Maricaulis maris MCS10: one gene and its partner. The protein of the gene in region 1 interacts with the protein of each later gene in a pairwise test. Links are inferred from orthologs where the notes say so. Each region holds a gene or a part of one and is shown in the gene's direction. Other genes may lie near its edges.

What was found.
Region 2: the proteins of ptsN (region 1) and trkA interact in binary tests that used the Escherichia coli proteins (3 or more experiments, as listed by UniProt). The link is inferred for Maricaulis maris MCS10 from one-to-one orthologs.

Annotation. Positions count from the first base shown.
Region 1 is NC_008347.1:104,248-112,031, reverse strand. Bases 4,407-7,305 are described here. They hold ptsN (PTS IIA-like nitrogen regulatory protein PtsN), read left to right. Parts: upstream 4,407-5,573; coding sequence 5,574-6,038; downstream 6,039-7,305. Other genes in these bases: MMAR10_RS00535 (FYDLN acid domain-containing protein), read right to left, coding at 7,262-7,305; MMAR10_RS00545 (tetratricopeptide repeat protein), read left to right, coding at 6,122-7,003; hpf (ribosome hibernation-promoting factor, HPF/YfiA family), read left to right, coding at 4,927-5,556; rpoN (RNA polymerase factor sigma-54), read left to right, coding at 4,407-4,745. Outside these bases: MMAR10_RS00585 (hypothetical protein), read left to right, coding at 1-402; MMAR10_RS00580 (ribonuclease D), read left to right, coding at 429-1,043; LPS export ABC transporter periplasmic protein LptC, read left to right, coding at 1,254-1,844; MMAR10_RS00570 (LptA/OstA family protein), read left to right, coding at 1,844-2,386; lptB (LPS export ABC transporter ATP-binding protein), read left to right, coding at 2,432-3,193; more of rpoN, read left to right, coding at 3,231-4,406; more of MMAR10_RS00535, read right to left, coding at 7,306-7,732. UniProt on the Escherichia coli protein: Seems to have a role in regulating nitrogen assimilation.
Region 2 is NC_008347.1:1,581,584-1,587,943, forward strand. The notes cover bases 2,894-5,719. They hold trkA (Trk system potassium transporter TrkA), read left to right. Parts: upstream 2,894-3,532; coding sequence 3,533-4,906; downstream 4,907-5,719. Other genes in these bases: MMAR10_RS07490 (sigma-54-dependent transcriptional regulator), read left to right, coding at 2,894-3,511; MMAR10_RS07500 (potassium transporter TrkG), read left to right, coding at 4,910-5,719. In the rest of the region: MMAR10_RS07485 (sensor histidine kinase), read left to right, coding at 1-2,119; more of MMAR10_RS07490, read left to right, coding at 2,123-2,893; more of MMAR10_RS07500, read left to right, coding at 5,720-6,313; MMAR10_RS07505 (D-amino-acid transaminase), read left to right, coding at 6,323-6,360. UniProt on the Escherichia coli protein: Part of the constitutive potassium transport systems TrkG and TrkH. May regulate the transport activity of TrkG and TrkH systems. Binds to NAD(+) and NADH.

The DNA of each region.
Region 1 (7,784 bases):
CAGCTCTACGATTTTTCCGGCTTTCGACCCTTCGCCGCACTGCCGGCACCGGCGGAGGACGCAACCGCTGCCCATCCGACCTTTTACGAGCCTTCCCATTATCTGCCGCATGTCGGCGCAGACATGCTGGCCATCATGGCAGGAGAGACACCCGGGGACGCCCGTGTCACCGGCGAGCGCCTGACGCCACAGACGCTGGCGCGGTCGGACGCGGCGCTGGCCGGACGCCGGGCCGACTGGCTGGCGACGGCCGACGGCGAGACGGTCACGGCGCTGCTCGACGCGGTCATCGCCGGCAATCCGTCAGCCGAGCTGGAAACACCGCAATTTCTCAATCGTGACGATGAAACCAGCGTCACCGACAAGCTGGCGCGCATTGCACCGCGCGCCGCGCGGCGCTAGACGCTGGGACAAACAAGGATGACGCCATGACCGTGCACTATCACAAGGGCGACCTGCCCGCAGACATCGACCTCGGCCCTATTGTCGCGGTCGATACGGAAACTCTCGGCCTGTCCCTCACGCGCGACATGCTGTGCGTGGTCCAGCTTTCGGCCGGTGATGGCGATGCCCATGTCGTACAGATGAACCGGGCCGATTATGACTGCCCCAATCTCAAGCGGGTCCTGGCGGACCCGGCGGTCGAGAAAATCCTGCATTTTGCCCGCTTCGACGTGGCCATGGTCGATAAATATCTCGGCGTGACCATGGCGCCGGTCTTCTGCACCAAGATCGCCTCCAAACTGGTACGCACCTATACCGACCGGCACGGCCTCAAGGATGTGACCCGCGAACTGGTCGGGGCCGAAATGAACAAGCAGCAGCAATCCTCCGACTGGGGCGCCGACGAATTGTCGCCGGCGCAGCTGGATTATGCCGCGTCGGACGTCCTGCACCTGCACAAATTGCGCGAAAAGCTGGGCATGATGCTCGAACGCGAGGGGCGCACGGATCTCGCCAAGGCCTGTTTCGACTTCCTGCCAACCCGCGCGAAGCTGGACCTCGCCGGCTGGCCGGAAATCGACATTTTTGCCCATTCCTGACCTTGGCCGCCTTGAAAAGGCCAGCAAAGGCTGGTCTTTCTGACATGCGGGACTGATGAGAGTGCCCGATCGGATGTGTGTGACCCGGTGACCAGCCTGACCGCTTCTTCTGGCCTTGATGCCTTGCAGTCTCCCGCACCTGTGCGGTGGGAACCCAGGCGCGCGCTTGCTCTCAGCGTTGCGCGCAAACGCACGGCCTTCGTGCGCGGGATGCGGCTCTTCTTTACCGCTGCGGCACTGGCCATCACCGGCCTGCTCGTGGCCCAGCTTGTCCTTGGATCCGGCGGGCCGACGACAGGCGAGACCGAGGCGGTGAGCGAGGATGTCCGTATGACCAACCCGCGCTTTACCGGTCGGGACGAAAACTTGACGCCCTATGTCGTGACCGCCGACACGGCGATCCGCCGGCGTGATGCCGCGGACGGGGTGACCGAGCTGGAACACCCACGCCTCGACTATAACTTTCTCGAGACCGGCACCGACGTGTCCCGGGTGCTTGCGGAATCGGGCCGGTATGACCTGCCGAACCGCATTCTCGACCTCCATTCCGATGTCAACTTCCGGACCCGGGCGGGCTATACCTTCCAGTCCAACCACGCCCGTATCTTCCTGCGCGAGGAGCGCGTGACCGGCGAGGAATCCGTGGAAGGGACAGGCCCGATGGGTACAATCCGGGCCGATAGCTATGAAATCACCGACGGTGGCAATCGGATCGTCTTTTCCGGAAATGTCCGGGCCCGACTGACACAAGACCGCACCGCGCCCACACCGGATGCGACGCCCGAAGAAGGAAATGACTGATGCGCCTGCTAGCAATCTCCCTGTTCGGAATGGCCGCGGCAGCATTGCCGACCACCGCCGCGTCGGCGCAAATCGGGAACTCGTCGCTGCCGTTGGACATCGAAGCCGAAACCTTTGAGGTGCTCGATGCCGAGCGACACATTGTCTGGCTGGGCAATGTCCATGTCGTCCAGGGCGATTCGAGCCTGCAGGCCGATCGGATGGACGTTTACTACACCGGCGAGGGGCCCGGCGGCGGCTGGGGTGATATCGACCGCATCGTCGCCACCGACAATGTCTTCTATATAACACCGGCCCAGCGGGCGCGCGGCGATCGCGGCGTCTATGAGCTGGCCGAGGAAGTGATCACCCTGACCGGCGATGTCGTCATCACACAGGGCGACAATGTCATTACCACCACCCGTTTCGTGAATAATCTGACCACCGGAAACTCCAATTTCGGAGAGGCGGGTACCGGCGAACGCGTGCGCATGGTGCTTCAACCGGCCCGCTCGACCGACACCACGGAATCCTCCGAAGCGGCCGAAACCCCCGAAGGCTGACAGCGCGCCTGCTCACAGGCCTGCGGAACAAGGATACACCGCTTCATGGCGATCACTGAACCCACGCCCCGGACCGAAACCGCATCGGCGGGCGGTCTTGTCGTCGAACAGATCGGCAAGGCCTATCGCAAGCGTCCGGTTGTGAAAGGGGTCTCGGTCTCGCTCCAGCGCGGCGAGGTCGCCGGACTGCTGGGTCCCAATGGCGCCGGCAAAACGACCTGTTTCTACATGATTACCGGGCTGGTCGAAGCCGATTATGGCCGCATCCTGCTGGATGGCGAAGATATCACGCGCCTGCCCATGTATCAGCGCGCCCGGCTGGGTATCGGCTATCTGCCGCAGGAAAAATCGATCTTCCATGGCATGACCGTGGAGCAGAATGTGCTCGCTGTCGCCGAAGTGGTCGAGAAGGACCGCGACGCGCGCCATGCCCTGGTCGACCAGTTGCTGGAAGACCTGCGCATCTCGCACCTGCGCGAAGCTCCGGCACCCTCACTGTCAGGCGGTGAGCGCAGACGCATGGAAATCGCCCGTGCGCTCGCGACCCGCCCCTCCTTCATGCTGCTGGACGAGCCCTTCGCCGGGATCGACCCGCTGGCGATCACCGATATCCGCGACCTGATCCGCTTTTTGAAAGAGCGCGGGATCGGCATCCTGATCACCGACCATAACGTCCGCGAAACTCTTGAAATCACTGACAGAGCCACGATCATTCATGAGGGTGAAGTTCTGTTTGAGGGCTCGCCGGCGGAGATCCGGGCCGACCCCGATGTGCGGCGCGTTTATCTCGGAGAAAGCTTTGGCTGATTAACCTCTGCATGAAACGTACCAAACAGAGGTTCACATGGCCGGATTGATGCAGAAGCTGGATATGCGCCAGGGACAATCCCTGGTGATGACGCCCCAGCTCCAACAAGCCATCAAGCTGTTGCAGCTCTCGAATATCGAGCTTGCCGAGTTCGTCGAAGGCGAGCTGGAACGCAATCCCCTGCTCGAACGCGATGACAGTGGCGAATCGGCCGAATCGCAGCGCGAAGAGGGCCAGGGCGAGCCGCGCGAACTGGAATTGGCGGCACCCTCGGCCGACGCCAATGATTCCATCGATGCCGATGTCGACATGATGCATGGCGATGATTCGAAGTCGGACCTGTCCGGCGTTGACGGGGTCGAGAGCGGCGCCGCCATGGGCGCCGGGTCGGTCTCTGGTCACACATCCGGCGGCAGTCGTGGCCCGGCGAGCGAAGACTATGACGCCATCGCCAACTCCTCGCGCGACATTTCACTGGCCGATCACCTGCATGAGCAATTATCGATGGCGACCGGTGATCCGGTCGACCGCCTGATCGGCGCCCATCTGATCGACCTGGCCGATGATGACGGCTATATGCGTTCGGACCTCGACGAGATCTCGGCCCAGCTGGGTGTCGAACGGGCCCGCGTCGAAGCCGTGCTCGACCTGACCCAGACCTTCGACCCGGCCGGCGTGATGGCCCGTGACCTGCCCGAATGCCTGGCCCTGCAGCTCAAGGACAAGGACCGGCTCGACCCGGCCATGGCGACCCTGCTGGACAATCTCGAGCGCCTCGCCAAGCATGACTATGTCGCCCTGAAATCCCTGTGCGGCGTCGACAGTGAAGATCTCGACGAGATGATCTCCGAGATTCGCGCCCTGACGCCCAAGCCGGGGCATGCCTTCGGCAGCGATTCGACCCGCGCGGTGGAACCCGATGTCTTCATCCGTCAGTCGCCGGACGGCAGCTGGCAGGTCGAGCTGAATTCAGAGACCCTGCCGCGCGTCCTGGTCAATAACAGCTATTTCAATGAAATCTCGGCGGTTGCCAAATCCGAGACCGACAAGACCTTCATCACCGAGTGCTCACAAAATGCCTCCTGGCTGGTCAAGAGCCTCGACCAGCGCGCCCGGACGATTCTCAAGGTGGCGAGTGAAATCGTGCGCCAACAAGACATGTTCCTGGCTCATGGCGTCGCCTATCTGCGCCCGCTCAATCTGAAAACCGTCGCGGATGCCATCGGCATGCACGAATCGACCGTCAGTCGCGTCACCTCGAACAAATACGTCGCCACTGCGCGTGGCATGTTCGAGCTGAAATATTTCTTCACCTCCGCGATTCCGTCCGCCGGTGGCGGGGAGGCCCACTCTGCCGAGGCTGTCCGCCATCGCATCAAGCTGATGATCGGCCAGGAATCGGCCGACGGGGTGCTGTCCGATGACAGTCTGGTCGAACAATTACGGGATGAAGGGATTGAAATCGCCCGCCGGACTGTGGCCAAATACCGGGAGGCGCTCAACATCCCGTCCTCGGTCCAGCGTCGTCGCATGCTAAAACGCGCTGGCTAGGGATCGCTTGAACGAGCGCCCCGGTGGTAAACTTCCACCGAGATCGCGGCCTGCTGGCATCCGGAGAACAGTCATTGACTCCCCCTGCGGCCCGCGACTAGGTTCCGCCCGCTTTCCGAGGAGAGGCGGAACTACACGTCAACGCCTCACGTGCCGGTGAATGGCCGGCGGGAAGGAGCGCATGCATATACAGGTGGTCAGCAAGGGCATCGACGTCAGCGGCGCGCTGCGAGAACAGATTCTCGGGCGCGTGGAAGACGGGGTTGCCAAATACTTCAACCGTCCCGGTGAAGCTTATGTATCGATCTCGCGCGAAGGCACAGGCTTTCGCGTGGAGTGTTCGGTGCATCTGCCATCGGGCGTCATGCTGCAGGCTCACGGCGAAGCCGACGACGCCTACAAGGCAGCGGAAAATACCATGGAGCGCCTGGAGAAGCGCCTCCGCCGCTACAAGCGGAAATTGAAGAACCACCACAATGACAACAAGGCCGAACTTCCGGCCGAAAGTCTTCCGATCGTCGTCCTCAAGGGCATGCGCGACACGCATGTCGATGACGAGGATTTCGACGATGAAGACACGAGTGGTGCACCGCTCAATGGTGCCCCTGAGCCGATCGTCATCGCGGAACAGGTCGGAGAAGTCCGGACCCTGACCGTGGGCATGGCATCGCTGGAACTGGATGCGGCGGATTCGCCCTTCCTGATGTTCCGCAACGCCGCCAATGGCGGTCTCAATATCGTCTACCGGCGTCCGGACGGCCATATCGGTTGGCTGAACCCGGCGCGGGAAGACCGCTCAGAGCCAGCCTAGGAGCGCGTGGTCGTACAATGGCGTTAGCTGATTTGATCCCCAATGCGGGAATAAGCATTGATTTGGGTGCGTCCAGCCGGAAACAGGCCCTTCAGGCCATGTCCGAACTGGCCGCCACGGTTACGGGACAGGCGTCCCGAACCGTTTTCGATGCCGTGCTTCAGCGCGAACGCCTCGGCTCCACCGGAGTCGGACAGGGTGTTGCCATTCCCCATGCCCGCCTGAGCGGGATGGATGAGGTGGTCGGCATTTTTGCCCGGCTCCGGACGCCGGTCGACTTCGAGTCGATCGACGGTCGGCCCGCCGATCTGATCTTCATGCTGCTGGCACCTGAAAACGCCGGCGCCGAACACCTCAAGGCGCTGGCCCGGGTGTCACGCCTTCTGCGCCGGGAAGATGTCCGGCAGCGCCTGCGTGCGGCTCCCAACGCCGATGCCGTACACGCGGTCCTGGCCGGCGAACCGGCCTCGGACGCCGCCTGAAGCTGGCCCGCCTGAACAGGGCGCTCATCACAGGTTCAGCCAGACCCTGCTTTCCTGCACCTCCCATTGTCAGGAGACCGGGCATGCTGCGCGTCTGTCTACTGGCCGGAATCATGGCGCTCACGGGCGCCACGGCATCGGCCCAAACCCCACCCCCAAGCCTGCGTGAGCAAGCCGAAGCCGGCGACCCCGTCGCCGCGTTCGAATTCGGCTATTCATTGACCTTTCCCGAAGATGGCGAACCCGACACGGTGACCGGCCGCTACTGGCTGGTCCAAGCCGCCAATGCCGGGCATCAACCGGCCAATCACATGCTGGGCGTCGTCTATCGCGATGGATTCGGCGTCGCGGCAGATATTGATCGGGCACGGGCCTTCTTTGAGCTCGCCTGGCAGGCCGGTGACACCGTCGCCGGCCACGACCTCGCCGAACTGATCCTCTACGACTATGGCGACGAACGCGATGTGGCTGTCGAGATCCTGGAAGCCATCCTGGGCGATGTGGATGCCGGTCCGGCGGCCAGCCTCACGCTTGCGGAAACCCTGATGTTCGACGGAGATGGCGAGGCCGACGCGGTGCGAGCAGTGACCCTGGCGCGGGACGCACTTGATCGCGATGGTGAACTCTATCGCGCCCACTATCTGCTGGGTATCGGGGCCGCAGAAGGCTTGTCAGGACCGGTTGACCAGGCCGCCGCCCGCCTTGCCTGGGAAGCCGGGTCCGCTGCCGGTGACACACTGGCTCTGATCGCCCTCGCAGACAGCTGGCTGGACCCGGACTGGGGCGTCAATGACCGCGGCGAGGCTATGGCACTATACGCCCTGGCCGGCGAACTGGGGGACGATCAGGCAGCCGCAATGGCCGCTGAACTGGTCGATGACCTCGATGAGGCGGAAACAGAACGCGCGGACCTGCGCCGTCGGGCCTGGGAAAACCGCATGGGCTGGGAGCCATTGCCCGAATAGTGGTCCGCCTGTCCGGGCCGGACACGAAAAAACCCCGCCGGTAACCGGCGGGGTTTGATCTTGGTGGAGCCAGACGGAATCGAACCGACGACCTCTTGCATGCCATGCAAGCGCTCTCCCAACTGAGCTATGGCCCCGAAACTCGGGTCACCGCGGGCGAATGGGTATATGCTCGGGGCGAGAGGCGCGGAACCTAGTCCCGGTTTTCACCGGGATCAAGCCTCTTTTGCGCAGCAAATGCAGCGCAGATGCAGAGGCCTAATTGTCCTCGTCCTTGTCGATGTTGAAGTCGCCGAAATCATCGTCCTCATCATCATCGATCAGGACGCCGGTATCGTCGCCATCATCATCATCGTCGGCATCATCATCAACGCCGTCTTCGCCGAAACCGTCGGGAAGGTCGTCGCTCAGACCTGATGCGCCGTCGTCATCATCATCGTCGTCATCGTCATCATCCCCGGCCGGCTTGCGGGCGAGCGTGTCGGCATCGACTTCGGGCGTATCATCCGCCTCGTCGCCATAACCGTCCTCTTCGTCTGTCTTCACAGACTTTTTCGGCGAATCATCCTCTTCGGCGGCTTCGAGTTTGGCCTTCAGGCGCGGGTCTTCGCGCTCCGGGTCAAACTCGGTTTCGCACTTGGGACAACGGGCCGGCCGGCGTCCGAGATCATAAAATTTGGCGCTGCAGCTGGGGCAGGCGCGCTTGCTTCCTAGTTCTGGCTTGGCCATGGCTTCCCTACATAACCAGTTTTCTAAATCGGCGCGCCCCGTTGCCACGATC
Region 2 (6,360 bases), 1.5 Mb from region 1 along the record:
GACCATCGCGGCAACCGGGCTGCTGGGCGATAATGGCGTGATGCGTTTGAGTGATCGCACCGCCATGGCGATGTTGATCGGCAATTCGGTGTTGATCGCCGGATTGGCAGGCGTCGTGATTGTCCGGTTTGTCCGGCGGGTCCGGGCTCGCCGTTTCGGGGAGCCGACACCGCGTCTGCACCTGCGTTTCGTCGCCCTGTTTTCGCTGGCAGCCGCTGCCCCGGCCATCCTGGCCGCGTTGTTTCTGGGGGCAGTCCTGAACCGCGGCGTCGATTACTGGTTTGGCGAGCGTATCTCGACCGTGGTCGACGGGACAGCCACGGTAGCCCGCGAAATCTATGAGCGCGAGACCACTGAAGCCGGGTACAAGCTCGCCGCGATGGCCGAAGCCTTGAATCGCCCGGACGCCGTGGAAACCTTCAGCACCAGCCGCATCCAATTCATTTGGGGTTTGAGCTCGCTGGCGGCGGAACAGCGTTTCTCGGCGGCTTATGTAGTCGATGGGCGCGGCAATCTACTGGCCCAGACGCGGTTCCAGGAAAACGAACCTTATGTGGCGCCTTCGACGCGTCTCTATGAACTTGCCAGCGACGGCGGGGTCGCCGTATCGACACCGGAATTCTCGCCAGTCGGGGCTGACGTCGTCAGACTATTGCACCAGCTGGAAGCCTATGACGACGCCTATCTGTTCGTGTCCATTCCCATGAATGTGGACTTGTTCCGGCAGATGGAGGAAGCCCGTGTCGCCCTGCGCCGGGCCGACGAACAGGAGTCCTCGATCCGGCAGACCTTCTTCCTGCTGTATTTCGAGGTCGCTGCCCTGATCCTGATTGGCTCGGTGTGGTTGGGACTGAGCGCGGCCACACGGGTCGTCACGCCGATTTCCCGTCTCGTCGCCGCTGCCGAACGTGTCCGTCGCGGTGATCTTGAAGCGCGGGTGCAAATGGGCCGCGACGATGACGAGATCGCGGCCTTGGCCAGGGCTTTCAACCGGATGACCCGGCAATTGCGGACCCAGCGCCGCGAGTTGATCGAGAGCCATGCGGAAAGCGAACAACGTCGCGCCTTTATTGAAGCCATTCTGGCTGGCGTTCGAGCCGGTGTCATCGGGCTGGACAAGGATGACAAGGTCACCCTGATCAACCGCTCGGCGATCGCCATGCTGTCGCCGGGGGCTGACGACAGGATCGGGACCCACCTTGAAGACATTACGCCAGCACTGGCCGATCTCGTCCTCGATGCCCGGCGCCGGCCCGGCTCGGTTGCCGAGGCGCAGATAGACCTTGAGACGCCGGATGAGCAGATCCGCCACATCACTGCGCGGGCCTCATTGGATGAAGAAGCCGGGTTGGTCATCACTTTTGACGATGTGACCCGCCTGGTAACGGCGCAGCGCAATGCAGCCTGGCGGGAGGTCGCCCGCCGGATCGCCCACGAGATCAAGAACCCGCTGACACCGATCCAGCTGTCCGCCGAGCGCATCAAGCGCAAATACCGGGCGGAGATATCCAGCGACCTCGAGACCTTTGACCGGTGCACGGAAACAATCATCCGTCAGGTCAGCGATATCGGTCGCATGGTGGACGAGTTCTCGTCCTTTGCCCGCATGCCGCAGCCGAAGGTGGAGGCGGTGGAGCTGGGTGAGCTGACCAAGTCGGCGGTGTTTGCGCGGCGCGTGGCCTCCGCTTCGGTTGATGTCACCTTCGACAAGCCGGATCAGCCCGTACTCGGACTGTGTGACGCGCGACTGTCCAGCCAGGCCCTTGCCAACATTCTGAAGAATGCTTCGGAAAGCGTTGAAGCACGTATGGAAAAGGACGGTGGTGCCGGCTCCATATCGGTGCAACTGACCGAGCGGGACGGATCCGCGATCATCGAAGTGACAGACAATGGTCTGGGTTGGCCGACACCCAATCGGGAACGGCTGACCGAGCCTTATATGACCACGCGCGAGAAGGGGACCGGGCTGGGCCTGGCGATCGTCAAACGCGTGATGGAAGACCACAAGGGGCGGCTCGAACTCGACCTGCCTGCGTCGGGAAGCGGCGCCGTCGTGCGCCTGATCTTCCCGCTCGCCGACCTGCCGGAACAAGAACTTCAAAGCATACAGGAGGCCTGATCAATGGCTCGCGACATTCTGATCGTGGACGATGAGGCGGATATCCGCGAGCTGATCGGCGGCTTGCTGGAAGATGACGGGTATGAGACCCGCGAAGCAGCTGATGCCGACGGCGCCCTGGCCGAGATCCGGGCGCGCAAGCCATCCCTGGTCATACTCGACGTCTGGCTGCAGGGCAGCCGTCTGGATGGTATCGAACTGCTCGACGAGTTCCGCTCGATCGATGCCAATATGCCGGTCATCGTGATCTCCGGTCACGGCACGATCGAAACCGCGGTCGCGGCGATCCGCAAGGGAGCCTATGACTTCCTGGAAAAACCGTTCAAGAGCGACAAATTGCTGCTGACGGTCACGCGCGCCCTGGAAACCAGCCGTTTGCGCCAGGAAAATGCGCAATTGCGGGCCCGCAGCGAGGCTCAGAGCTCCCTGATCGGTGAGTCCAGCGGGATTGTTCAGGTCCGCCAGCTGATTGACCGGGTCGCCCCGACCAATAGCCGCGTCCTCATCCGGGGACCGTCCGGCGCCGGCAAGGAATTGGTCGCCCGCCTCATTCATGAAAACTCGCCCCGAGCCGAGGCCGATTTCGTGCCGGTCAGCGCGCCTGGCATGTCGCCAGAGGGCGTCGAGGAAGAATTGTTTGGCCGCGAAAACGCGGATGGCAGCGTCAAACATGTCGGACTGCTGGAACGGGCGCATGGCGGGACACTCTATCTCGACGAGATTGCCGACATGCCGCGGGAAACCCAGAGCAAGCTGCTGCGCCTTCTGGTCGAGCAACGCTTCCGCAGAATTGGCGGAGCGGCGGATGTACAGGTTAATGTGAGGGTGATTTCGTCGACCGCACAGGACCTCGCCAGCCGGATCCAGGGCGGAGATTTCCGCGAGGACCTCTATCACCGTCTGGCTGTGGTTCCGGTGCAGGTGCCACCGCTGGCGGACCGCCGGGAGGACATTCCGCCTCTGGTCGCCCATTTTGTCCAGCGCCTGACCGCCGCTGCCGGCCTGCCGCGGCGCAAGTTCGGGGATGACGTCATGGCCGCTCTCCAGGCCCATGGCTGGCCCGGAAATGTCAGGCAGTTACGTAACAATATCGAGCGCTTGTTGATCCTGGCGACCGGATCACTCGATGAACCGATCACGCTGGACTCGCTGCCGTCCGAAGTCGTTACGCGTGACAATCAGGATGTCGGCTATGATGCCGAGAAAATGATCGCCCTGTCCTTGCGGGAAGCACGGGAGAATTTCGAGCGGGAATACCTCAAGGCACAGATTGACCGCTTCGGCGGCAATATTTCACGCACGGCCGCTTTCATCGGAATGGAGCGCTCGGCCTTGCATCGCAAACTGAAATCGCTTGGTGTGGGCAGCCCTCAACGTGAGGGCGCGGTCTAGCGCGGAACGGATGGATCGGACATGAAAGCGATAGTCTGCGGAGCAGGGCAGGTTGGCGTCGGTATCGCACGGGCGCTGGCCCGTGAGGGCAATTCCGTCACCGTCGTCGACTGGTCGACCGAGCTGGTCGACAATGTGGTCACCGACCTTGATGTGCAGGGTGTGGTCGGTCACGGCTCGCATCCGGACGTGCTGGAACGCGCCGGAGCGCGTCAGGCCGATCTTCTGGTCGCCGTCACCCATTCCGACGAAACCAATATGGTTGCCTGCCAGGTCGCCCACTCGCTGTTTCACACGCCGACCCGGATCGCGCGGGTGAGGGCACAGAACTATCTCGACCCGGCCTGGGGCGATTTGTTCTCGACCGGTAATATGCCGGTGGATGTGGTGATTTCGCCCGAGCTGGAAGTTGGCCGGGCCATTTTGCAGCGTGTGGAGACGCCGGGCGCATTCAATACCGCCGTCTTTTCGGGTGGTCGCGTCCAATTGCTGGGACTGCGCCTGGACGAGCATTCACCGGTCGCAGGTTCGACGACCGAGCAAGTGATGGAATTATTCCCGGACCTGCGACTGGCTGTCGTCGGTGTGCAGCGCGAACAGACCCTGTTCATCCCCAAGATGCATGACCCGCTCCTGGCGGGTGACGACGTCTATGTGGTGACCGAAAGCCGGCAGGTCCGGCGCATCCTCGACATTTTCGGACGCAGTTCGGAACAGATCCGCCGTGTGGTGGTGGTCGGGGCGGGCAATATCGGGGTCTATGTGGCCCGGGCGCTGGAACGGGCCGGTGGCGTGAAAGTGCGCCTGATCGAGGCCAACAAGGCCCGAGCCGAAGCGGCTGCGGAAAGCCTCAAGAAAACCGTTGTCCTGCATGGCGATGGCCTTGATGCCAAATTGATGCATGAGGCCGGTGTCCGCGAAGCCGAACTGGTCGTGTGCGTCACCAATGACGACAAGGTCAACATGCTGTCGGCGGTCATGGCCAAGCGGGAAGGGGCGGAACGCGCGCTCTCGCTGATCAATGATCGTGGCTTTGAGGGGCTTCGCGACGCACTGGGAATCGACGTGCTGATCGATCCGCGGGCGACCACGGTCTCGACCATCCTGCAGCATATCCGTCGCGGCCGGATTACCGGACTTCAGAGCCTTGGCGGCGGGCAGGCGGAGGCCCTGGAGGGGATTGCACTGTCCACATCGCCCCTGGTTGGCAAGACGCTGGACGAGCTGGAGCTCCCTGACGGCGTTGCCCTGGGGGCCGTTGTCCGGGGCGACAAGGTGATACTGCCGTGCGATGAGGGCCGGATCCGGGAAAATGACCGGGTCTTGCTGTTCTGCAACACCGCGCTCATCCCCAAGGTCGAGCATCTCTTCCGTGTCAGCCTCGAATACTTCTGAGCCATGACACCCGTCGCCTTCCTCCGGCCGCTTGGCGCCTTGTGGGTCTTGCTGGCCGGCGTCGCGCTGATCGCTGCCTTTGTGGCCGCAGCGATCGGTGAGACACATCTGGCGCCCCTGTTCGGCACCACGGCACTGATTGCCTTCATTCCCGGTATTTTCATTCTCAGCGCCACGCGCGGCTTGCGATCGAAAGCCAGCGCACTTGATGCGCTGGGTCTCGCACTATTGTCCTGGATCACGGCACCTGCCATGGCCGCGCTGCCGTTCTGGCTGACCGGCTATTTCGACCCGATCGATGCCGTGTTTGAGGCCTACTCAGCCGTCACCACGACCGGCGCAACCTTGTTGCCGGCCGATGAGTTGCCGCGCTCGCTCATCTTCTGGCGGGCAATCCTGGCCTGGCTGGGCGGCTATGCGACCTTGCTGCTGGCGATCGGGATTTTTGCTGCGCTTGACCGCGATGTCCCGGCGATCCGCAAATCGGCGCTGCTGACCTTGCGCTCGGACGACGTCTTTTCGCACTTGCCGCTGGCCGCCAAAAGGGTCGGCATCGTCTATGCGACCCTGACCTCGCTGGTGTGGCTCGGTCTCCTCTTCGGCGGCAATGGCCTGTTCGATTCCACGGTCCTGTCGATGAGCGCCATCTCGACCAGCGGCTATACGGTCGAGGATGGCGGGCTGCTGGCCACGATCGGCCCGATCTCGACCTTCTGGGTCGTCATCGGTTGCCTGGTCGGTTCGCTCAATATCGCCCTGTTCTGGGATGTGCTGCGCGACCGCTCGGTGCTGCGTGACCCTGACATCGCCGGCATCGCAGCCTTGATCATCGGCCTGGCGGCCTTCTTCATCCTGGCGCGTCCCGGCGCACCCTTTTCCGACGTGATCGACGCCGCCTTCATAGTCTCGACCAGCGGCTTTTCCGCCGGCGGAGGTGTCATCCCCGCACTGGCCGCTTCGATCTTCGTGGTCCTCATCGGAGGCTCCGCAGCCTCGACGACGGGCGGTATCAAGGTGTCGCGGATTTTGCTGTTGTGGAAGCGCATGGGGGCCGAGCTCGCCATCCTGTCCGACCCGCGCAGCGTGGTCCCGGTCAGTTTCCGCGGACGCCGTGTCCGCGAGACCGCGCTGGTCGGCGTCTGGTCCTATGTGCTCGCCTTTGTCGCCGCGATCGGATTTGGCACAATGGCCCTGACCGCGACCGGCCTCGACTTCGAAACCGCCTTCATTGCGATGGCGGCATCGCTGGCCAATATCGGCCCCATGCTCGATCAATCGCAACCGCTGGCCAGCTGGACGCAAATCCCGGATCAATCCAAGCCGATCCTTATTTCAGCCATGATCTTGGGGCGTTTAGAAGTCCTCGCGGCGGTGGCTGCGGTCTGGGCAATCTTCATCAGGAAGTGACGGAACTTCATGCGCTATGCCTATGTAAATGGGAGGTTTCATCGGCA